Regions from separate parts of the Actinokineospora sp. UTMC 2448 genome, predicted to be linked through region 2. Evidence: riboswitches for the same ligand, from Rfam matches in the RefSeq annotation. Region 2 holds a riboswitch; the other holds the start of a gene.
What was found. Region 2 has a riboswitch for thiamine pyrophosphate ahead of thiO (glycine oxidase ThiO). Riboswitches for the same ligand answer to the same signal wherever they lie in the genome.
Positions count from the first base shown of each region.

Region 1: linked by a shared signal. The riboswitch ahead of Actkin_RS03850 (thiamine ABC transporter substrate-binding protein) and the one ahead of thiO (glycine oxidase ThiO) in region 2 are both predicted to bind thiamine pyrophosphate.

Region 1 covers NZ_CP031087.1:784,450-789,632, forward strand. The annotation lists gene Actkin_RS03840 (alkaline phosphatase PhoX) at 1-962, shown strand, start outside; gene Actkin_RS03845 (4a-hydroxytetrahydrobiopterin dehydratase) at 981-1,283, opposite strand; TPP riboswitch at 1,319-1,430, shown strand; gene Actkin_RS03850 (thiamine ABC transporter substrate-binding protein) at 1,450-2,475, shown strand; gene Actkin_RS03855 (ABC transporter permease) at 2,439-4,022, shown strand; gene Actkin_RS03860 (ABC transporter ATP-binding protein) at 4,022-5,011, shown strand; gene Actkin_RS03865 (ABC transporter permease) at 5,149-5,183, opposite strand, start outside.
Region 2 covers NZ_CP031087.1:443,046-448,228, forward strand. The annotation lists gene Actkin_RS02215 (MFS transporter) at 1-1,090, shown strand, start outside; gene Actkin_RS02220 (threonine ammonia-lyase) at 1,080-2,024, opposite strand; gene thiE (thiamine phosphate synthase) at 2,026-2,679, opposite strand; TPP riboswitch at 2,701-2,807, shown strand; gene thiO (glycine oxidase ThiO) at 2,802-3,875, shown strand; gene thiS (sulfur carrier protein ThiS) at 3,872-4,072, shown strand; gene Actkin_RS02240 (thiazole synthase) at 4,074-4,829, shown strand; gene Actkin_RS02245 (DUF3558 domain-containing protein) at 4,831-5,183, opposite strand, start outside.

The DNA.
Region 1 (5,183 bases), 340 kb from region 2:
GGCAGCGGGTGGCGGGCACCAGCTACACCTGGCACCCCGCCCCGGACGGCGGCGCGGTGTTCGCCGACGGCAGCGGGTGGATCTACGTGTCCAACAGCGAGGTCTCCAGCACCGGCGGCGTCGGCGCGATCAAGTTCAACTCCTCCGGGCAGATCACCGGGGCCTACCGCACGCTGTCCAACACCAACGTCAACTGCGCGGGCGGCGCCACGCCGTGGAACACCTGGCTGTCCTGCGAGGAGGTCTCCACCGGCCGGGTCTACGAGACCGACCCGTGGGGCGTGAACGCCGCCGTCGTCCGACCGGCGATGGGCCGGTTCAAGCACGAGGCGTGCGCCGTCGACGCCGACCACCGCTACGTCTACATGACCGAGGACGTCAGCGACGGCTGCTTCTACCGCTTCCGCCCGAACACCTGGGGCGACCTCTCCAGCGGCACGCTGCAGGTCATGAAGGGCTCCACCGCCACCAGCGGCTCGGTGACCTGGGCGAACGTCCCCGACCCCGACGGCAGCCCGACCGCGACCCGCTACCAGGTCTCCGGCGCGAAGAAGTTCAACGGCGGCGAGGGCTGCTACTACGCGGACGGCACGTGCTGGTTCACCACGAAGGGCGACGGCCGGGTGTGGGCGTACAACGCCACGAACTCGACCATCTCGCTGACCTACGACGACTCGCTCGTCAGCGGGACGGCCCCGCTCACCGGCGTCGACAACGTCACCGGCGCGTCCAACGGCGACCTGTTCGTCGCCGAGGACGGCGGCAACATGGAGATCTGCATCATCACCCCGGACGGCATCGTGGCGCCGTTCCTGCAGGTCACCGGGCAGTCCAGCTCGGAGATCACCGGCCCGGCGTTCACCCCCGCAGGCAACCGGCTGTACTTCTCCTCACAGCGCGGCACGACCGGCAGCAGCAGCGGCGGCATCACCTACGAGGTCACCGGCCCGTTCCGGAGCTGACCGGGAGGGCGGCGCGGCTCAGCCCGCGCCGCCCATCGCCTCGATCACCCCGTCGATCTCCTGGGCGAGGCTCACGTCGCACTGGGTGAGCCCGTTCGCCGAGTGCGTGGTGCAGCGGAAGGTCAGGGTCCGCCACCGGATGTCGATGTCGGGGTGGTGGTTGTCGTTCTCGGCGATCTCGGCGACCCGGTTGACCACCTGGATCGCCTGGGAGAACGACTCCAGCTCGACCTCGCGCACCAGGGCGCCGTCGTCGAGGCGCCACGCGGTGAGCACGCCGAGCGCCTTGCCCACCTCGGTCTCGTTCAGCAGTTCAGCCATGGCCCCCATCCTGGCCCGATCGCGGGGCGTACGCTCGACGCTGCCACGGGAGTCCGGTAGCGCCGGGCTGAGAGGAGGGCGTGGAGCCCTCGACCGTCACACCTGATCAGGGTCATGCCTGCGCAGGAAGGGCCTCGTGGCGCGCACGCCCCGAGGAGGATGTCCCATGCGTCGAATGGCGATCGCCCTGTTCGCCCTGCTGCTGGCGGGTTGCTCGCTCAGCGGAGACGACAAGCCGGGTGACCGCACAGTCGTGCTGGTCACCCACGACTCGTTCGCCCACGACCCGGCGGTGTTCGACAGGTTCACCGCCGAGACCGGCATCCGCGTGGAGGTGCGCAAGAGCGGCGACGCGGGCGCGCTGACCAACCAGCTGGTGCTCACCAAGGCCAGCCCGCTGGGCGACGTCGCCTTCGGCGTCGACACCACCTTCGCCTCCCGCGCGCTGGACGAGGGCGTCTTCGCCGAGTACCGCTCACCCGCGGCGGCCGAGGGGCCGCAGCGCTACGCCGTCGATGACAGCGGCAGGTTGACCGCGGTCGACGTGGGCGACGTGTGCGTCAACGTCGACGTCGCCGCGCTGGAGTCCCGCGGCCTTCCCGTGCCCACCGGCTACGCCGACCTGGCCGACCCGAAGTACAAGGACCTGCTCGTCGTCGAGGACCCGGCGACGTCGTCGCCCGGCCTGGCGTTCCTGCTCGGCACCGTGGCGAGCTTCCGCGACGGCTGGGTCGGGTACTGGGAGAAGCTGCGCGCCAACGGCGTGCTCGTCGTCAGCGGCTGGGAAGAGGCCTACACGCAGGAGTTCTCCGGCTCGTCGGGCCAGGGGCCGCGCCCGATCGTGGTGTCCTACGCGTCCTCGCCGTCGGCGGAGATCGGCGAGGACGGCGAGCCGCGCACGCGGGCCGTGCTGGACACCTGCTTCCGCCAGGTCGAGTACGCGGGCGTGCTCGCCAACGCCAAGAACCCCGAGGACGCGGGCAAGGTGGTCGACCTGCTGCTGTCCCCGGAGTTCCAGCGGACCGTCCCGGAGATGATGTACGTCTACCCGGCGCGCGAGGGCGTCGAACTGCCCGAGGCGTGGGCGAAGGCCGCGCCGCTGCCGGAGAACCCGGCAACGCTGCCCGCGGCCGAGATCCAGGCGAACCGGGAGCGGTGGATCGAGCAGTGGCGCGCGGCCGTCCAGGGCTGAGCCCGGCCCTGCTGGGCCTGCTGCCGCTGGCGTTCCTGGCGGTGTTCTTCGCCTGGCCGGTGGGCGCGATCGTCCGGCTCGGCTTGGACGCCGCCGCGCTCGACGTGCTCGCCGATCCCAGCACCTGGCGGATCGTGGCGTTCACCCTCGGGCAGGCGGCCGCGGCGACGCTGGTCGCGGTGGTCGCCGGTCTGCCGGTGGCGTTCCTGCTGGCCAGGGTCGCCCTGCCGGGCATGGCGGTGGTCCGCGCGCTGGTGCTGGTGCCGTTCGTGCTGCCCACGGTCGTGGTCGGGCTGGCCTTCCGCGGCCTGCTCGGCGGCGGGGTGCTGCCGATCGTGCTGGCCAACGCGTTCTTCAACGTCGCGGTCGTCGCCCGCACGGTCGGCGGGCTGTGGGCGCACCTCGACCGACGGGCCGAGGACGCCGCGCGCTCGCTGGGGGCGTCGCGGTGGCGGACGTTCACCGCGGTGACCCTGCCCGCGCTCACGCCCGCGCTGGGGTCGGCGGCCGCGGTCGTGTTCCTGTTCTGCGCGACCAGCTTCGGCGTGGTCCTGCTGCTGGGCGGGGCGCGGTTCCGGACGCTGGAGACCGAGATCTACCTGCGCACGGTCGAGCTGCTGGACCTCTCGGGCGCGAGCGCGCTGTCGTTGGTGCAGGTCACCGCGGTGGTCGTGGTGCTGGTCCTGGGCGCGCGGGCACGGCGCAGGCGCGAGGCCGCGCTGAAGCTGCGCGCGCGGGTGGAGAGCGCGCGGCGTCCGGTCGGCGGTGAGTGGTGGGTCGTCGGGGCCGCGTACGCGGTGGTGGCGCTGTTGGTCGTGCCGATCGCGTCCCTGGTGGCGCGGTCCGTCGACGGTGGTTTCGCCGGGTACAGGGCGCTGTCGGGCACCGGGCACGCGGGGTCGCTGTCGGTCACCGGGTGGGAGGCCGCGGCCAACTCGCTGCGCACGGCGACGGACGCGACCGTGCTGGCGCTGGTCCTCGGGGTGAGCGCGGCGGTGGCGCTGGTGTCGCTGCGTCGGGCGCGGTTCATCGACGCGCTGGACACCGCGCTGATGCTGCCGCTGGGGGTGTCGGCGGTGACGGTCGGGTTCGGCTACCTGATCACGCTGGACGCGCTGCCCGGCGACCTGCGCACCTCGGCGGCGCTCGTGCCGCTGGCGCAGGCGCTTGTCGTGACACCGTTGGTGATCCGGCTCGTCCTGCCGGTGCTGAGGTCGATCGACGAGCGGCTGCGCCAGGCGGCGGCGACGCTGGGCGCGGGCCCGTGGCGGGTGTGGCGGGAGGTCGACCTGCCGCTGGCGGGCCGCTCCCTGCTGGCCGCCGCGGGGTTCGGGTACGTCGTCGCGCTGGGCGAGTTCGGCGCGACCAGCTTCCTGGCCCGTCCCGACACCGCGACCCTCCCGGTCGTCATCGGGCGGCTGGTGTCGCGGCCGGGGGAGCTGAACTCGCAGATGGCGTACGCCGCGTGCACGCTGCTCATGGTGGTGACCGTCGCGGTGGCCCTGGTCGTGGAACGCCTGCGCGCGGGCGAGTTGGGGGAGTTCTGATGCTGTCCGTCTCCGGGCTCACCGTGCGGTACGGGTCGGTCACCGCGGTGTCCGATGTGGACCTGTCGATCGGCGACGGCGAGGTGTTGGCGCTGCTGGGGCCGTCCGGCTGCGGCAAGTCGACGTTGCTGCGCGCGGTCGCGGGTCTGGAGCCCGCCGAGGGGACCGTCTGCTGGGATGGCGCGGACCTGGCGGACGTGCCGGTGCACCGCCGCGGCTTCGGCCTGGTCTTCCAGGACGGCCAGCTGTTCCCGCACCGGGACGTGGCGGGCAACGTGGCCTTCGGCCTGCGGATGCAGGGGCGCAAGTCGCCCGAGCGCGTGGCCGAGTTGTTGACGTTGGTCGGGTTGGCGGGCTACGAGTCCCGGCGCGTGACGTCACTGTCCGGGGGTGAACAGCAGCGCGTCGCTCTGGCCCGTGCGCTGGCCCCGCGTCCCCGCCTGCTGCTGCTGGACGAGCCACTGTCCGCTTTGGACAGGGCCATGCGCGAGCAACTGGCCATGGACCTCGCCACCCTCCTGCGCGCCGCCGGGACCACCGCCATGGTCGTCACCCACGACCACGACGAGGCCTTCACCCTCGCCGACCGGGTCGCGGTGATGAACGCGGGCCGCGTCAACCAGACCGGCGACCCCGCGGAGGTCTGGCGGCGCCCGGTGGACGAGGAGACCGCCCGCTTCCTGGGCTGCACGACCTTCCTCCCCGGAAGGGTGGCGAACGGCGTGCTGACGTGCGAGTTCGGCGCCATCCCCCTGTCCGCCCCGGATGGTGCCGTCCACGTGGGCCTCCGCCCCGCCGCCCTGCGCCCGGCCCCCGCTGGTGTCGCAGGCAAGGTGACCGGCCGCGTCCACCGCCACGACCACGTCCGTCTGGTCGTGGACGCGGGCCGGGCGGTGGACGCCGTGGCCGAGGTGACCAACGCCCCTTCCGTGGGCGACGAGGTGACTCTGGCGTTGGACGAGACGGGAGTGGCGATCATCGGCCCCTGACCGCACGAACACCCGACGCCCCCGCTCTCCCGACACCGACCTGCCGCGATCGGAGCGCCGCGGCCGACGAGCCTCACGATCTCCAGCCTCGCCCCGAGCCGCCGCCCGCCTGAGGCGGACCGCGGCCGGAAGTCCGCTCAGCCGTCCCGGGTGAGCATGCGGGAGAGGGCCA
Region 2 (5,183 bases):
GTTCGTCCGCGAGGACCGCGCGCGGGCCATCGGCGCGTGGTCGGGGCTGTCCGGCATCGCCGCCGCCGCCGGTCCGGTGCTCGGCGGGCTGCTGGTGCAGCTGTGGTCGTGGCGCCTGGTGTTCCTGATCAACGTCCCGATCGCCGCGCTGTGCGTGTGGCTGGCCTACCGGCACGTGCCCGAGACGCGCGGCGCCGTCGGCCGCATCGACGCCCGCGGCTCGGTGCTGGGCGCGGTGGGCCTCGCCGCGGCCACGGCGTGCCTGGTGGAGGCGCCGGTCCGCGGCCTGGACTGGCTGGTGGTCGGCTGCGGCGTCGTCGGCGTGGTCTCCCTGGTCGTCTTCGTCGTCCACCTGCGACGCGCGGCCGACCCGCTTGTGCCGCCGTCGCTGTTCGCCGACCGCACGTTCACGATCTCCAACGCGCTGACGTTCGTCGTCTACGGCGCGCTCGGCGGCGGCCTGCTGCTGATGGCGATGCAGTTGCAGGTGTCGCTGGGCTACAGCCCGACCGAGGCGGGACTGGCGGGCATGCCGATCACGGTCGTCATGCTGCTGCTGTCGTCCCGATTCGGGCAGTGGGCGTCGAAGGCGGGGCCGCGCTGGTTCCTGGTCGTCGGCCCGCTGCTGGTGGCCGCCGGGATGCTGCTGCTGATCCGCGTCACGCCGGGCACGTCCTACCTCGGCGCGGTGCTGCCGGGCGTGCTCGTCTTCGGCATGGGCCTGGCCGTCGTCGTGGCCCCGGTGACGGCGACCGTGCTGGCCGCGGCGCCCGACGAGCACGCCGGGGTCGCCTCCGGGGTGAACAACGCCGTGGCCCGCACCGGGAGCCTGCTGGCCATCGCCGTGCTGCCCGCCGCGGCGGGCCTGTCCGGCGACGCCTACACCGACCCCGTCGCGCTCACCGCGGCCTGGCAGAACGCGCTGGTCATCGCCGCTGTCATGGCGGCCATCGGCGGTCTGCTGGCCATCGGCGTGCGCGGCAATGTGCTGGCGGAGGCGCACACGCCGGAGGAGACCGCCGACGCGCCGCACCCGGGCGAGTGCCTGCACTGCGACATCGACGCGCCGCCCACGCACGTCAGGAACTGAGGATCTCCGAGAGCATCGCCGGGTCGACGTTGCCGCCGGAGATGACCGCCACCGTCTTGCCCTCGGGCAGGTCGCGGAACAGGTATCCGGCGACCGAGACCGCGCCGCTGGGCTCGGCCACCAGGTTCGCCTTATGCGCGAGCAGCGCGACGGCCGCGCGGATCTCGTCCTCGGAGACGGTCACGATGCCGTCCACGTACGCCTGCTGGTGGGCGAAGGTCAGCGGGGACGGCTGGCTGCGCAGGCCGTCGGCGATCGTGCGGTTGCGGTCGGCCACCGACCAGTCGACCAGGCGGCCCTCGGCAAGGCTCGCCGCGGTGTCGGCGGCCAGCTCCGGCTCGACGGCCCACACCTGCGTCTTCGGCGAGCGGTTCTTGATCGCGGTGGCCACGCCGGAGATCAGCCCGCCGCCGCTGACCGGCACCAGCACCACGTCGGCGTCGGGCAGGTCGTCGGCGATCTCCAGGCCGATCGTGCCCTGGCCCGCGATGACGTCGGGGTGGTCGAACGGCGGCACCAGCGTCGCGCCCGTCTCCTCGACGATCTCGTACGCGCGCGTCTCGCGCTGCCCGACCGCGCACAGCACGACCTCGGCGCCGTGCGCGCGGGTCGCGTCGATCTTGACCCGCGGGGTGTCCTCGGGGACCACGATCCACGCCCGGATGCCGAACTCGCGCGCGGCGTAGGCCACGGCCTGGGCGTGGTTGCCGCTGGAGTACGCCACGACGCCGAGCGCGCGCTGCTCGTCGGTCATCCTGGCGATCGTGTTGTACGCGCCGCGGATCTTGAACGCGCCGATGGGCTGCAGGTTCTCCGGCTTGAGCCAGAGCGGGCCGCGCGGGGCCCACGGGCAGGGCAGCAGCGGCGTCCGCACGGCGGTTCCGGCGACGCGACCGGCCGCGGCTTCGATGTCGGCGAGGGTGACCAGGTCCACGTCAGCCAGTCTGCCTCAGCGCGGCGAGCAGATTCGCCGCCGCGGCGGCCGGATCGGTGGCTTCGGTCACAGCCCGCACGACCACGACACGCTCCGCGCCCGCGCGGGTGACCTCCGCGATCCGTCCCTCGTCGATGCCGCCGATGGCGAACCACGGCCGGTCCGGGCGCAGCGCCGCGGTCGCGCGCACGAGGTCGAGGCCGGGGGCCGGGCGGCCGGGCTTGGTGGGGGTGGGCCAGCAGGGCCCGGTGCAGAAGTAGTCGACGCCGGGCTCGCGCGCCGCGGCCGTGGCCTGGTCGACGTCGTGGGTGGAGCGCCCGATGGCCATGTCGTCGCCGACGACCGCGCGGGCGAGCGGGACCGGCAGGTCGTCCTGCCCGAGGTGCAGGATGTCCGCGCCCGCAGCCTTGGCCACGTCGGCGCGGTCGTTGACCGCCAGCAGCGCGCCGTGCTCGGCGCACCGCTCGGCGATGACCGCCAGCGCGGCCAGCTCCGGGCGCGCCTCCAGGCCCTTCTCCCGGAGCTGGACGATGTCCACGCCCCCGGCCAGCGCCGCGTCGACGAACTCGCCCAGGTCGGGCCGCAGCCCCGTGCACAGGTACAGGCGGGCGGCGGCCAGCCGGTCGCGGATCTGGGTGGCGTCTAGTCCGGGCATGCGGTTCACGCTACGGTTGGGGCCTGGTCGCACGGGAGTCCGGGTACGGGCTGAGAGGGAGCTGCGCCGCTCCGACCGTCGAACCTGATCCGGGTCATGCCGGCGCAGGGAGCGTGGGAACTGTGGAAAGCGTTGCCGTCGTGGGTGGCGGTGTCATCGGCCTGTCGTGCGCGTGGCGGCTCACCGCCGCCGGGCACCGGGTCCGGCTCATCGATCCGGCGCCCGCCCGGGGCGCGTCCTGGGTGGCGGGCGGGATGCTGGCGCCGCTGACGGAGTCGTGGCCGGGCGAGGAGGCCGCGCTCGACCTCGGCGCCGCCGCGCTGGAGCGCTGGCTGTCCTTCGCCGACGAGCTGGGCTTCGAGCTGCGCCGGGAGGGCACGCTCGTCCTGGGCGTCGACTCGGCCGACACGGCCACGCTCGACGTCCTGGCGGACTTCCTGGCCGCGCGGGGCCGCGAGGTGGACCGGCTGACCGGCCGCGCGGCGCGCGCCCTGGAGCCGTGCCTGGGGCCACGGGTGCGGTCGGCGTTGTCGGTGCCGGGGGACCTGGCGGTCGACAACCGGGCGCTGCTGGCGGCCCTGCTGCGCGCGTGCGACGCCGTGGAGTTCGTCGCGGAGCAGGCCGTCGCGGTCCGGCCTGGCCGGGTGGAGTTCGCCGGGCACGCGCTGGACGCGGACGTGGTCGTGGTGACCGCGGGTGCCCACAGCCGCGGCCTGCACCCCGCGCTGACCGGCGTGGTGCGGCCGGTGAAGGGGGAGATCCTGCGGCTGCGGGCGCGGGCGGGCACGCTGCCGCCGCCGTCGCGGACCGTCCGCGCCCTGGTCGCGTCCCGCCCGGTGTACCTCGTGCCGCGCGCCGACGGCGAGCTGGTCCTGGGCGCGACGCAGCACGAGGTCGGATACGACACCGAGGTGACGGCTGCGGGCGTGCGCGACCTGATCGCCGACGCCGAGCAGGTCATGCCGGGCATCGGCGAGTACGCGCTGGTCGAGACCGCCGCGGGCCTGCGCGCGGGCAGCCCGGACAACGTGCCGGTGATCGGATGGCTCGAACCCGGCGTGCTCGCCGCCACCGGCCACCACCGCAACGGCCTGCTGCTGGCCCCCACGACCGCCGACGCGGTGGTGGCGCTGGTGGCCGGGGAGCCGGAGCCCGCGGCGACGTCGCCGTCCCGCTTCGCGAAGGGAGTCCGATGAGGATCGTCGTCAACGGCGTGCCGCGCGAGGTCGCCGACGGCGCGACCGTCGCCGAGGTGCTGGCCGCGCTCGGCCTGCCGTCCGTGGGCATCGCCGTGGCCGTCGACGGCGCCGTGGTGCCGCGCGCGTCGCACGCGGTAGCCGTGGTGGCGCCGGGGGCGGCGCTGGAAGTCCTGACCGCTGTCCAGGGAGGCTGACATGGACGACCCGCTCGTCATCGCCGACCGCGAGTACTCGTCGCGGCTGATCACCGGCACCGGGGGCGCGGCCAACCTGGCCGTCCTCGAACGCGCCCTGGTCGCCTCCGGCACCGAGCTGACCACGGTGTCGTTGCGCCGAGTCGACGCGGGCGGCGGCACCGGCGTCCTCGACCTGCTGACCCGCCTGGGCATCGACCCGCTGCCCAACACCGCGGGCTGCCGGACAGCCGCCGAGGCCGTGCTGACCGCTCAGCTGGCTCGTGAGGCGCTGGGCACGAACTGGGTGAAGCTGGAGGTCGTCGCCGACGACCGCACCCTGCTGCCCGACCCGGTCGAACTGCTGGACGCGGCGACGACCCTGGTCGACGACGGCTTCGTCGTCCTGCCCTACACCAACGACGACCCGGTGCTCGCCCTGCGGCTCGAGGAGGCGGGCTGCGCCGCCGTCATGCCGCTGGGCTCGCCGATCGGCACCGGCCTGGGCATCCGCAACCCGCACAACATCGAGCTGATCGTGGCGCGCGCGTCCGTCCCGGTCATCCTCGACGCGGGCATCGGCACCGCATCCGACGCCGCGCTGGCCATGGAGCTCGGCTGCTCGGCCGTCCTCCTGGCCACCGCCGTGACCAGGGCGGAAGACCCCGAACGCATGGCCGCCGCGATGCGCCACGCCGTCACCGCAGGCCGCCTCGCCCGCGCCGCGGGCCGCATCCCCCAACGCTTCTGGGCCCAAGCCTCAAGCCCGCCGAGGTGACTCACACCCCCAACCGCCCCACGACGATCTCCGCCGCGGAGACCGCTGAGTCGCAGGTGTCGGCGAAGTCGGGTGCGGGCTTCCCGGGGCGGTAGTCGATGCGGAATCCCTGGTCGCTGTCGGTTCCGACCGCGACGTAGCAGCTGTCCCCGGCTTCTCCGGAGCCGTATCGGACGGCGGGCATCCCGCTGATCTCGAGCGGCTCGAAGACCTCGGACGAAGTCTTGTGGTGGTAGGCCATCACCAGCGGCGACCCGACCGGCGATGCCTCGAACAGGGCCAGGTCGAGGCTGCCCGCGTCGAGGTCGCCCGAGGAAGAGCAGGAAGCCAGGTCCCGGCTGAACTGTTCAAGCT